Regions from separate parts of the Mesorhizobium sp. P3_A2 genome, predicted to be linked through region 4. Evidence: predicted binding sites of a transcription regulator. Region 4 holds the regulator's gene; each other region holds the start of a gene.

Region 1 (3,205 bases), on a different contig from region 4:
GATCTCGCTCTTCGAGCCGGCGCCGTCGACGATGGTGGTGTTCTCCTTCTCGATCACCACCTTCTTGGCGCGGCCGAGCATGTTGAGCGTGACGTTTTCGAGTTTGATACCGAGATCTTCCGAGATTGCAGTACCGCCCGTGAGGATGGCAATATCCTCCAGCATTGCCTTGCGGCGGTCGCCGAAGCCGGGCGCTTTGACGGCGGCGACCTTAAGGCCACCGCGCAGCTTGTTGACGACCAGCGTCGCCAACGCTTCGCCCTCGACATCCTCAGCGATGATCAGCAGCGGTTTGGACGACTGCACGACAGCTTCCAGCACCGGAAGCAGCGCCTGCAGATTGGACAGCTTCTTCTCGTGGATCAGCACATAGGGCTCTTCGAGCTCGACGCGCATCTTGTCCTGGTTGGTGATGAAGTAGGGGCTGAGGTAGCCGCGGTCGAACTGCATGCCCTCGACGACTTCCAGCTCGGTCTCGGCGGTCTTGGCTTCCTCGACGGTGATGACGCCCTCATTGCCGACCTTCTGCATCGCTTCCGCAAGGAAGCGGCCGATCTCGGCGTCGCCATTGGCCGAGATGGTGCCAACCTGGGCGATCTCGTCATTCTTGGTCACCTTGCGGGCGTTGGTCTTCAACTCCTGGACTATCGCATCGACGGCCTTGTCGATGCCGCGCTTCAGGTCCATCGGGTTCATCCCCGAGGCGACGGCCTTCGCGCCTTCCTTGACGATCGCCTGTGCAAGCACGGTCGCGGTCGTGGTGCCGTCGCCCGCAAGGTCGCTGGTCTTCGAGGCGACCTCGCGCACCATCTGCGCGCCCATGTTCTCGAACTTGTCCTCGAGCTCGATTTCCTTGGCGACGGTGACGCCGTCCTTGGTGATGCGCGGCGCTCCGAACGACTTGTCGATGACCACATTGCGGCCCTTGGGGCCGAGCGTGACCTTCACCCCGTCGGCGAGGATGTTGACACCGCGCAGCATGCGCTCGCGGGCGTCGGAATGGAATTTCACTTCCTTGGCAGCCATTGGATCATTCCTTCAGTAGGCAGCTTCATTGACTGGATTGCGATTGAACCAGAGTTCGATCAGGCGGCTTTCTTGACCGTCGCGGTCTGCTCGATCACGCCCATCACGTCGCTTTCCTTCAGGATGAGCAGATCTTCGCCGCTGAGCTTGATCTCCGTGCCGGACCACTTGCCGAACAGGATGCGGTCGCCGATCTTGACGTCGAGCGGCGTGAGCTTGCCACTCTCGTCGCGGGCGCCTGGGCCGACGGCAATCACCTCGCCCTCCTGCGGCTTCTCCTTGGCGGTGTCGGGGATAATGATGCCGCCAGCCGTCTTCTCCTCGGCTTCGATGCGGCGGACCAGGATACGGTCATGCAATGGACGGAACGTCATATCGTTCTCCTTCAGGACAAACAGATTTTTGAGTTCCTCCACACCGGACCGGCAATATCGGCCGGTGCGGGGCGCCGCGACCCTTTTCAGGCATCGCGCGCATATCGAACTAGTTTTGCATTTTCTGCGTTTCAAGAGGTCTCTGAAAAAATTTTGGCACTCGGCATTCGGGAGTGCTAGCCACATGAATTCATGCAGCTATTTTTGCGGGGCGCGCGATTTTCAGGTCTTGAAATTCGGCCCGAACTCCACGAAATTTTTTGTGGTTGGAGACCCCAAAAAGGGTCACTGCAACACCAATGATGCCAAGGAGATTGTTAGGAAGCGGAGACTGTCGATGGAACGAACTTTCCCAAAAAACATCCCCTCGATCGCCCCTGAAACCACTGATCCTTCGCTCGACCGCCTGCTGTTTCCGGCGCGGCACTTTAGCCACCCCGATGAGGTGGTGGGCGACCGCACGCTCGACACTCAGGAGAAGCGCGCCATTCTTGCCTCATGGGCTTCTGATGCTTGCGCCGTCGACTCCATGCCTGCGCTGCGAAAGCAACCGGGTGCTGCGAGCCCGGTGACGTTTGACGCCGTCATGGATGCACTTCGCCGACTGGACGATAGTCGCGCTGAGGTAGGCTGTGACCTCGAGGAAGGGCGGGCCCGAGAACGCCCGCAAAGACTTGATGCCTGAACGCGTGCGATAGGAGAGACGCATGGTCAGCAGGGAATTCCGGCTGCAGATGGAGGGCTACGGTCTCACAACTGCGGAAATTCACTACCACCTTCCCGATCATCCGAGCCTTTTGCAGCTCTACGTTTGGCAGGAATACGACCTGGCACCGGAATTCCCGACCCTCAAGGGGTTCCTGGATTACTGGGAGCGCGAACTCGAAGGAGCGCTGCATTCCGTGCGAGTCGCCCATCACCGCCTTATCCGGCCTTCCGAATGGCAGGCCGTAGACGGCATCTTCACAATTCAATAGCCGGGTCCGCTCCCCTTGAACTGGAAAGTGGCGTTTCCAATCTTTTTATGTGTCCAGCGCGGCTTGCCGGATGTCGGGTTAGCAGGAGCCGAAGGATCGCATGGAAACGATGCTCTTTGAAAATCCGGTTTCCGCCGTTTTCCGTGGCGTTCGCCAAGCTCGCCGTTCAGTTGCCCCAAGGTTTGAAGGGAGGTCACTATGGAAAGCGCGACGTTCAAACAACCGGTTTTCGTAAGAGATGAGGGCGGTGTTGTCCAAAAGATCGGCTGTGTCATGGATGCGATAGAGTTTCTGGAAGAATGGCCGGTTGAAAGGCGCGGCCTCCTCCACGCTGCGGCGTCGGATGCATGCTACGCCGCGTACGATGGCCGGAAGTCTGTCGAGGCGGCGAACAGGGCCTTTATGACCTGGGCACGCAGGGTCGCCGTCATCGAGGATCTGCCCGCGGCGCCGCAGTGGATGACAGGGCCGAAGATCAGCAAAATAGACCATCTTTAGATAGTCAGGGCTAGTACTGCGGCGGCAATCTACCGCCGCAGCATCAAAGCGGTGCGTCACCGGGCAAGGGGAGCGGGAAGCCGAGCGAGCGAGGCACCGGACGCGATGATCTCCGCAATCGTCACGTCGTCTATGAATCCGAGGACCGAGACGACGTCTTGGCGTGTCATAGCCATCCTTTTCCTCCGTTCGAAATACCTGCGAAGTAGATGGGGCATTCGCTGGAGAGCTTGCCACCCTGCCATTCGAAGGCGGTCGCGAGACTGCTTTAGCGTTCGCTCTTGACACGGCCGAAATCGATTCCCAACTCATCTTTGTCGGTCGCCGCGC
Region 2 (3,205 bases), on a different contig from region 4:
GGCCGTTGCGAGATTGAGGCAGAATGGAAAACCCCGCGCATAGTCGAGATAATCCGCCGGTGTGACGGTTGCATCGACATGTAGAATCGCGATGTCGGCACTGTGCGTCATGGCCGGGCCTTGCTGGATCCGCACCGAATGGCCGCGCCTTTTCAGTTCTTCGAGAACATCGAAAAGCATGTAGGGGCTCGACCTGCGCAGCAAGAGGTTGCGGCCGCTCTGGAACCGATCGTGCTCATGCGTTACGACGACAATTCGTGCCACAGACAGACTGCCCTTTGATTTCCTGCAATTTTCTAATAGGCGACTGTGAACGCCAAAAGCCAGAAGTCTCGGACTCTGCAAAGGCAGCATGACAAATCATTGGGACAACTATCACCGTCACTGGAGGCTTCTGGACGCGCCGCTTCGGCCGACGCCGGAAACCGTTTACATTTTCGAGCGTGAAGTCAGCCTGGCAAATGCCGATGTCCTGCTTTTGGGGGTGACGCCGGAACTTGCCGTGCTCGGCAGATCGATGCTGGCAATCGACCAGTCGGCGGCCATGATCTCGGGCGTATGGGCAGGCGACAATGCCTCGCGCAGGGCGATGGCTGGAAACTGGCTCGATCTGCCGGTTGCCGGGGCCAGCACCGAGGCAGTCATTGGCGACGGATGCCTGTCCGCCGTCGCCTCGAAGGCGGCGCGCAATCGCCTGCATGGCGAAATCGCCAGGGTCCTGAGACCCGGCGGGCGTGCCGCGATCCGCGTTTTCGCCGCCCCGGAAGCGACCGAGGATCTGGCCAGCATCGAAGCCCAGGTGCTGGCCGGTGCGATCGAGAATTTCCATGTGCTCAAATGGCGGATCGCCATGGCGTGCACCACGGGCGGTCCGGATTTCGCGATCCAGGTACGAATGATCCGCGATACATTCGACGGCCTGTTCCCCGACCGCGAGGCCCTTGCCGCGCGGACGGGATGGAGCATCGCGTCGATCAACACGATCGACGTCTATGCCGGCTCCGACGTAAGCTACAGCTTCGCGACGCTGGCCGTGCTGGTCGATGAGGCGAGTGGGTGGTTCGGCGACGTGCGCGTCGTGCCGAGCGGCTCCTATCCGCTGGCGGAACGATGCCCTCTGCTGGTGCTTGGATCGCCGAGGCGCCGCTAGGCTTCCCGTCAGACCACGGCAGGGCTCAAATTAGAGCAAATTGAGCCCACCGCTCGCCTTGACTCTCGAAAGCCAGGCGCCTATTTCAGCGCCACGTTAGCACTCTCCCTTGGTGAGTGCTAACTCATGTCCGGCATCGCCGGATGGAGGAACTGTTCTCACCGTTCTCATTCGAGGAAGAAAAAATGGCAAAGTCGAAGTTCCGCCCGCTTCATGACCGCGTGGTCGTTCGCCGGGTCGAATCCGAATCCAAGACCGCCGGCGGGATCATCATCCCGGATACGGCAAAGGAAAAGCCGCAGGAAGGCGAGATCATCGCTGTCGGCTCCGGCGCTCGTGACGAAGCTGGCAAGCTGGTTCCCCTGGACGTCAAGGCTGGCGACCGCATCCTGTTCGGCAAGTGGTCGGGCACCGAAGTCAAGCTCAATGGCGAAGACCTTCTGATCATGAAGGAATCCGACATCATGGGCATCATCGGCTGATTATCGGCCTCACCGTCAACTGAATTTCGGGCTTACCCCAAGCCCCTGCCAGGAGCTGAAAAATGGCTGCTAAAGACGTAAAATTCTCCCGTGATGCCCGCGAGCGCATGCTGCGCGGCGTCAACATCCTCGCCGACGCGGTGAAGGTCACGCTCGGCCCCAAGGGCCGCAACGTCGTCATCGACAAGTCGTTCGGCGCCCCGCGCATCACCAAGGACGGCGTCACCGTCGCCAAGGAAATCGAGCTTGAGGACAAGTTCGAGAACATGGGCGCGCAGATGGTCCGCGAAGTTGCTTCGAAGACCAACGACATCGCCGGCGACGGCACCACGACCGCGACCGTTCTGGCGCAGTCGATCGTCCAGGAAGGCCACAAGGCTGTTGCCGCCGGCATGAACCCGATGGACCTGAAGCGCGGCATCGATCTGGCAGTGACCGAAGTCGTCGCGGCGCTCGGCAAGGCTGCCAAGAAGATCAAGACCTCCGAGGAAGTTGCCCAGGTCGGCACGATCTCGGCCAATGGCGACGAGTCGGTCGGCGCCATGATCGCCGAAGCGATGCAGAAGGTCGGCAACGAAGGCGTCATCACGGTTGAAGAAGCCAAGACCGCCGAGACCGAGCTGGAAGTCGTCGAAGGCATGCAGTTCGACCGCGGCTACCTCTCGCCCTACTTCGTCACCAACGCCGACAAGATGGTTGCCGAGCTCGAGGACGTCTACATCCTCCTGCACGAGAAGAAGCTCTCCAACCTCCAGGCCATGCTGCCGGTTCTCGAAGCCGTCGTGCAGACTTCCAAGCCGCTGCTCATCATCTCGGAAGACGTCGAGGGCGAGGCCCTGGCCACGCTGGTCGTCAACAAGCTGCGCGGTGGCCTGAAGATCGCCGCCGTCAAGGCGCCGGGCTTCGGTGATCGCCGCAAGGCCATGCTGGAAGACATCGCCATCCTCACCGGTGGCCAGGTCATCTCGGAAGACCTCGGCATCAAGCTCGAGAACGTTGGCCTCAACATGCTCGGCCGCGCCAAGAAGGTGTCGATCTCCAAGGAGAACACCACCATCGTCGACGGCGCCGGCAAGAAGGCCGAGATCCAGGGCCGCGTTGCCCAGATCAAGCAGCAGATCGAAGAGACCACGTCGGACTACGACAAGGAGAAGCTGCAGGAACGTCTCGCCAAGCTGGCGGGCGGCGTTGCGGTGATCCGCGTCGGCGGTGCGACGGAAGTCGAAGTCAAGGAAAAGAAGGATCGCGTCGATGACGCCCTGAACGCGACCCGCGCGGCCGTGGAAGAAGGCATCGTTGCTGGCGGCGGCGTCGCCCTGCTGCGCGCTTCGGCCAACATCAAGGCTGCCGGCGCCAATGCCGACCAGGCTGCCGGCATCAACATCGTGCGTCGTGCGCTGCAGGCTCCGGCCCGCCAGATCGCCTCGAACGCCGGTGCAGAAGCTTCGATCGTTGCCGGCAAGATCCTTGAGAACAAGGGCGCGACCTTCGGCTACAACGCCCAGACCGGCGAATATGGCGACATGATCGCCATGGGTATCGTCGACCCGGTCAAGGTCGTGCGCACGGCTCT
Region 3 (3,205 bases), on a different contig from region 4:
GTCCTTCTTTTCCTTCACTTCCGACTCGGTGACGCCGCCGACGCGGATGACGGCAACGCCGCCGGCAAGCTTGGCCAGCCGCTCCTGCAGCTTCTCCTTGTCATAGTCGGACGTCGTCTCTTCGATCTGCCCCTTGATCTGGGCGATGCGCGCCTGGATGGTCGCCTTGGTGCCGGCGCCGTCGATGATCGTGGTGGTGTCCTTCTCGATCAGCACCCGCTTGGCGCGGCCGAGCATCTCGATGGTGACGTTTTCGAGCTTGATGCCGAGATCCTCGGAAATCATCTGGCCCGATGTCAGCACCGCGATGTCTTCCAGCATCGCCTTGCGGCGGTCGCCGAAGCCTGGCGCCTTGACGGCCGCGACCTTGAGGCCGCCGCGCAGTTTGTTGACGACCAGCGTCGCCAGCGCTTCGCCCTCCACGTCTTCCGAAATGATCAGCAGCGGCCGGCCGCTCTGCACCACCGCCTCGAGGATCGGCAGCATCGCCTGCAGATTGCCGAGCTTCTTCTCATGGATGAGGACGTAGGGCTCTTCCAGCTCGACGCGCATCTTGTCGGCATTGGTGACGAAATAGGGCGAGAGATAGCCGCGGTCGAACTGCATGCCTTCGACGACGTCGAGTTCGGTGTCCGCGGTCTTGGCCTCCTCGACGGTGATGACGCCGTCATTGCCGACCTTGTCCATCGCCTTGGCAATCATGGCGCCGACGGTGACGTCGCCATTGGCGGCGATGGTGCCGACCTGCGCGATCTCGGCCGACGACTTGACCTTCTTGGCCTTCGCCTTGATGTCCTTGACCACGGCGGCGACAGCTTGGTCGATGCCACGCTTGAGATCCATCGGGTTCATGCCGGCGGCGACGAGCTTGGCGCCTTCGCGCAGGATCGAGGCGGCCAGCACCGTGGCGGTGGTGGTGCCGTCACCGGCGAGATCGTTGGTCTTCGAAGCCACTTCGCGCACCATCTGCGCACCCATGTTCTCGAACTTGTCGGCAAGCTCGATTTCCTTGGCCACCGTCACGCCGTCCTTGGTGATGCGCGGCGCGCCATAGGCCTTGTCGATGATGACGTTGCGGCCCTTGGGGCCGAGCGTCACCTTGACGGCGTTGTTGAGGAGCTCGACGCCGCGCAGCATGCGGTCGCGCGCATCGGTGGAGAATTTGATTTCCTTGGCAGACATGATTGTTCATCCCGTTCGAAAATTGGAGTGGGCAGTTTGCCGCGAAGCCAGCCCGATCAGGCGGCCTTCTTGGCGGCCACGCTCTTGTCGATGACGCCCATTATATCGGCTTCCTTCATGATCAGAAGGTCCTCGCCGTCGATCTTGACCTCGGTGCCCGACCATTTGCCGAACAGGATCAAGTCGCCTGCCTTGACATCGAGCGGAACAAGCGCGCCGTTTTCGTCGCGCGCGCCGGGGCCGACGGCGATGACTTCGCCTTCCTGCGGCTTTTCCTTGGCATTGTCGGGAATGATGATGCCGCCCTTCGATTTGGTATCGCCTTCAGCGCGACGAATGACGACGCGGTCGTGGAGTGGCCGAAATTTCATGAGAACTTCTTTCTGGGGCCGGCACAGGCGGCCACGCCGCTCTTATAGGCGCGTTGGCACTCGATAGATAGGAGTGCCAAAAATTATTCGCGGGCAACTCAAAATATTAAAAAGTATTATGCGGCCTGCGAATTTCGAGATTTCGCGCAGCGTCTAAATAATTCAAAAAATTGAATTTCTGCGCCAAAGCGACTATTTATATGGAGAGTTTCATTTCAACGGTTTCAGGCACAAGGGAGATTTAAGCGATGGCCGACGGCAATCAGAGTATCATGGAAAAAGCTGAGGCCCGCTTCATGGACAAGCAGAAGAAGACGGCCGAGCGCAACAAGGCAACCTCCGACTACATGTCCGAGGCGAGGGCCAGGGAGATCAAGACCGCGAGGCTCAGGGGATTGCGCCTGGCCAAGGAAGAGGCCGACCGCGTTGAGGAAGCCCTGAACCCGACACCGAAGAAGAAGCGGGCGGCAGTCAAGAAAGCCGCCGCCGCACCCAAGGAAGCCAAGTCATGAGCCTGACATTCCCCAATCCAAGCCGCAGTTATGACGAGGCCGGCAAGCGTATCCGCTTTGTCGGCCATGACGGCATGTTCCAGATTTCCTTCTCTGTCGCTGCCGATGCAATCTCGAAGGCGCCATCTGGGACGGCGACCTCGGAAGCCACCTATCTGGCGGCCTTCGATACGGCGTCCAACTCCATCCATGACATTGCCAGCAAGGCTTATGCCCGCACCCGCAAGAGCATCTATGTGCTCACCGCCGCGGATTTCAGCTAACGCTCGGCCGTGATCGACCTGGATCAGGATTTGCGGTCGGCTTTTGCCCGCCGCTTGACGTCCCGGCTGTTCAGGCGGTCGGCCATCGCTTCGGCATCGCGCACATTCATGCCGACCATGACCTGATGCTTGAGCTCGACAGGCTGGCCGGTGAAGATATCGAAGATAGTCCAGCTCTCCGGCTGGTCCATGCGCAAGGCGTAGCGGTTTGCCATCGCGGCGTCAGGCCCGTGACATGAAAAATGCCGCTGCCAGGATCAGGATCGTCCACACCAGCACCGACAGCTTCAAGATCAGGCCGCCATGCGCGGAAAGAACCTTCCGCATGCGCAAAGCTGCGCTCTTCATGCTCTTGGACAGTGTGGGTGCTGCCGCAATCACGACCGGCGGCTTGACGCCGAGCTTTCCAAAAGCCGGCAGCAGCGATGGCGTTCGCATGAAATGACCTCGAATTGTCGGAGAAAACAGGCCTCCTCATAACACCCTTCTTGAAACTCTCTGCATGCCAAATAGAAACCGGTCCGTGAAACGCCCATGCCACCCGATTCGCAACGTGCGTCGGGGCGGTCGTCATCTGGCGAAACCGGTGCAACGCAGTTAGGTTGCGCGCGAAACTGCCGGCGAGCATGAGGTTTGTTCCAGAGCATGATGCCGAAAAGTGTGACGCGATTTTCGGATGACATCATGCTCTTAGGCGTGACAGGCGAACGGAGACGAGGATGACGGCGCCCGGCGATTTGCTGCAAGCCTTGTTCATGAGATTGAAGAGCGACGCCTCCCTGACGGCGCTGCTCGGCGGCGCCGGGTTGCGCGAGCAGGCGGCCGACAGTGCCGCTTTCCCCTATGTCACCTATGGCCGGACCAGCGCTTTCGATCT
Region 4 (3,205 bases):
ATCCGCGCTTGCGGCGAAGCAGAGATGGCCCTCGCCGACCGTGCCATGTGGCGGCACTTTCAGCCGCGCATCCGGCGCCGGTGGGATTTTGGTCGCCTCGGCGTTGAAGATCAGCAAAACGCCGGCGCCGCAGCGGAAGAAGAGATGGCGGCCGTCGACCTTGCCGAGGACCTCGAGGCCGAGGATGTCACGGTAGAACGCTTCGGCGGCGGCGAGATCGGTGACGTAGAGAGCGGATTCCAAAATAGCAGAGGGAGTCACGAGGCACCCCCCTCTGCCCTGCCGGGCATCTCCCCCTCAAGGGGGGAGATCAGCAGCTTTGAGGCTGCCATCCACTTTGCAAGGTTGGAGATTGGCGAAAGCCATAGCGACACCCAATCTCCCTCCTTGAGGGGGAGATGGCCGGCAGGCCAGAGGGGGGTGTCCAGGCTCGGCATTTGAGAAACTTACGCCACAGCCATCTGCTGCAAACTCACCAACCTTTGGATGCCCTTCTTGGCCAGACCCATCAACTCCGCGAACTGCCCTTCGGAGAAAGGCTCGCCCTCGGCGGTGCCCTGGATCTCGACGATGCCGCCCTTGCCGGTCATGACGAAATTGGCGTCGGTGCCGGCCGACGAATCCTCGATATAGTCGAGATCGATGACCGGCTGACCGTCATGGATGCCGCAGGAAATCGCCGCGACATGGTCTTTCAGCACTTTGGCAACGCTGGCCATCTGCCGTGCTTCCATCCAGCGCAGGCAATCGTAGAGCGCCACCCAGCCGCCGGTGATCGAGGCCGTGCGGGTGCCGCCATCGGCCTGGAGGACATCGCAGTCGACAGTGATCTGCTGTTCGCCCAGCGCTTGCAGGTCGACGACCGCGCGCAGCGAGCGGCCGATCAACCGCTGGATCTCCAGCGTGCGGCCGCCTTGCTTGCCGGCAGAAGCTTCGCGGCGCATGCGTTCGCCGGTCGAGCGCGGCAGCATGCCGTATTCAGCCGTCACCCAGCCCTTGCCGGAATTGCGCATCCAGCCCGGCACCTTTTCCTCCAGGCTCGCCGTGCACAGGACATGCGTGTCGCCGAATTTCACCAGGCACGAGCCTTCGGCGTGTTTGGACACGCCGCGCTCGAAGGAGATGGCGCGCATTTCGTCGGCTTGGCGTTTGGAGGGGCGCATCGAGGCCTCTTTCTGTTCTTTTTGCGGTTGCGTCGGCGGCTTGTAGACGCATGCAGCCCATGGCGCAAAGGAAAATGGCCGCAAACCCGGTGCCGTGACCGCATACGGCATTGGGCGATCGCAAGAGCGACGCCGGGCGACCTGACACAGACGCCGCTGACCGCAAGTGCGGCAGCGGGTTGCGCAGGGGCGAAGGAAGTCTATATCCTTTAGGCGGAGGTTTTTGGCCCGAATGACCAAGGCAGTCACCGAACCCAGTCTGCTGGCACCCGCGCTGCAGTCGCTCGACATGCGCTCGCGCGACATTTTCCGGCGCATCGTCGATTCCTATCTGAAGGACGGTGAGCCTGTGGGATCGCGCAGCCTGTCGCGTATCCTGCCGTCGTCGCTGTCGCCGGCCACCATCCGCAATGTGATGAGCGACCTCGAACATCTCGGCCTCATCTATGCCCCGCACATCTCGGCCGGGCGCCTGCCGACGCAGACGGGCCTGCGCTTCTTTGTCGATGCCTTCATGGAACTCGGCGATCTTTCCGACGAGGAACGCCGCGTCATCGAGGCGCAGGTGCGCGCCTCCGGCTCGGGCGCGACGCTGGAACACATGCTGACCGAGGCCAGCCAGATGTTGTCGGGCATGTCGCGCGGCGCCGGCCTTGTGCTGGCCACCAAGAACGAGGTGGCGCTGAAGCACATCGAGTTCATCCAGCTTGAGCCGACCAAGGCGCTGGCCGTGATGGTGTCGCAGAACGGCGATGTCGAGAACCGCGTCGTCGATCTGCCGGCCGGCATCACCGTCTCGCAGCTGCATGAAGCCTCCAACTTCCTCAACGCCCATATCAGGGGCCGCACGCTCGCCGAGGCGCGCATCGAGATCGCCCGCATCAAGGACGAGACCAGGGCCGCCCTCGACACGCTGTCGCAGGATCTGGTCGAGAAGGGCCTGGCGGTGTGGGCGGGCGCCGACAGCGGCCTGCCGGCGCGTCTCATCGTGCGCGGCCGCGCCAATCTGCTCGAAAACGTCACCGCCCAGGCAGACATCGAATTGCTCAGGCACCTGTTCGAGGACCTGGAAACGCAGGACGGGCTGATCCAGCTGCTCGACCTCGCCGAGGACGGCCCCGGCGTGCGCATCTTCATCGGCTCGGAAAACAAGCTGTTTTCACTCTCCGGCTCGTCGCTGGTGGTGGCGCCCTACCGCGACAAGGACGCCCGGGTCGTCGGCGCGCTTGGCGTCATCGGCCCGACCAGGCTGAATTATGCCCGCATCGTGCCAATGGTCGACTACACTGCCCAATTGATTACCCGGATGTTGAGATAAGTCCAAAGCCGGTATCACCGCAAAGGAGGGCGCAGAATGGCGCTTGAATCGTTCAAGGCCCAGATCAGTCTGCTGCTCGAGGAAATGGTCAACCAGCCCGAGGACGAGCACGAAATCCAGGAGCAACTGCGCGAAAAACTCCGCGAAATGCGCGCCATGGGCCTGCCGCTGCCGGACGATCTCGTCGCGCTGGAAAAGCGGCTCGACGACGATCTCGATGTCGAGGAAGAAGACAGCTGACGGGGTTCCCCGTATCTGCGTGCGCGACCTTCATTTTTTGATGCGCCCGCCCAATATCTGCTGATGCAGCAGCCGGGCGCGGCGTGAATTCGAGGAGGACAGCATGATCCGGATTGCCGGCTTCGCGAGCCTTGCCCTGCTTATGGCCACCAGTGCCTACGCTCAGCAAGCCGATCAACCGCTGCTGACCGGCAAGGACGCTTTCGGCGACTGGAAGGCGGACAAACCGGGCGTGCGCCGGCTGATCAAGCCGCAGGACCTGCAGGCGCCCTTTGTCACCGAATCCGCATCCAATGGCCCCGGCGTGGCGGAGAGGCCCGAAGGCGCCAATCCAGTTGTGCTGCCGGGTTTTACAGCGGAGCTTATCGCCTCCGGTATCGCCAACCCGCGCGTCGTTCGCGTTGCTCCGAATGGCGACCTGTTTGTTGCCAACAGCAACGACGACGAGATACGCGTTTATCGTCTCGGAAAGGGTAGCGCAAAA

What was found. Region 4 encodes HrcA, which represses chaperone genes, less so after heat shock. Its sites were predicted from a motif close to GTTAGCACTCNCNNNNNGNGAGTGCTAAC; they were not measured.
Region 1: groES (co-chaperone GroES) is a predicted target of HrcA. The motif match lies at 1,553-1,581, and genes of this name have one in related genera.
Region 2: groES (co-chaperone GroES) is a predicted target of HrcA. The motif match lies at 1,246-1,274, and genes of this name have one in related genera.
Region 3: AC1DXM_RS16350 (co-chaperone GroES) is a predicted target of HrcA. The motif match lies at 1,606-1,634, and genes of this name have one in related genera.

Annotation. Positions count from the first base shown of each region.
Region 1 is NZ_JBFUGC010000001.1:753,898-757,102, reverse strand. It holds gene groL (chaperonin GroEL) at 1-1,026, opposite strand, end outside; gene groES (co-chaperone GroES) at 1,086-1,400, opposite strand; gene AC1DXM_RS03540 (hypothetical protein) at 1,585-2,085, shown strand; gene AC1DXM_RS03535 (usg protein) at 2,108-2,377, shown strand; gene AC1DXM_RS03530 (DUF982 domain-containing protein) at 2,576-2,875, shown strand.
Region 2 is NZ_JBFUGC010000010.1:126,729-129,933, reverse strand. It holds gene AC1DXM_RS22840 (hypothetical protein) at 1-180, opposite strand, end outside; gene AC1DXM_RS22835 (class I SAM-dependent methyltransferase) at 353-1,150, shown strand; gene groES (co-chaperone GroES) at 1,336-1,632, shown strand; gene groL (chaperonin GroEL) at 1,695-3,205, shown strand, end outside.
Region 3 is NZ_JBFUGC010000006.1:267,115-270,319, forward strand. It holds gene groL (chaperonin GroEL) at 1-1,182, opposite strand, end outside; gene AC1DXM_RS16350 (co-chaperone GroES) at 1,239-1,553, opposite strand; gene AC1DXM_RS16355 (hypothetical protein) at 1,802-2,065, shown strand; gene AC1DXM_RS16360 (DUF1488 family protein) at 2,062-2,328, shown strand; gene AC1DXM_RS16365 (hypothetical protein) at 2,352-2,543, opposite strand; gene AC1DXM_RS16370 (hypothetical protein) at 2,551-2,766, opposite strand; gene AC1DXM_RS16375 (DUF3168 domain-containing protein) at 3,048-3,205, shown strand, end outside.
Region 4 is NZ_JBFUGC010000002.1:406,424-409,628, reverse strand. It holds gene AC1DXM_RS06535 (VOC family protein) at 1-261, opposite strand, end outside; gene rph (ribonuclease PH) at 447-1,163, opposite strand; gene hrcA (heat-inducible transcriptional repressor HrcA) at 1,396-2,481, shown strand; gene AC1DXM_RS06520 (hypothetical protein) at 2,518-2,721, shown strand; gene AC1DXM_RS06515 (PQQ-dependent sugar dehydrogenase) at 2,825-3,205, shown strand, end outside.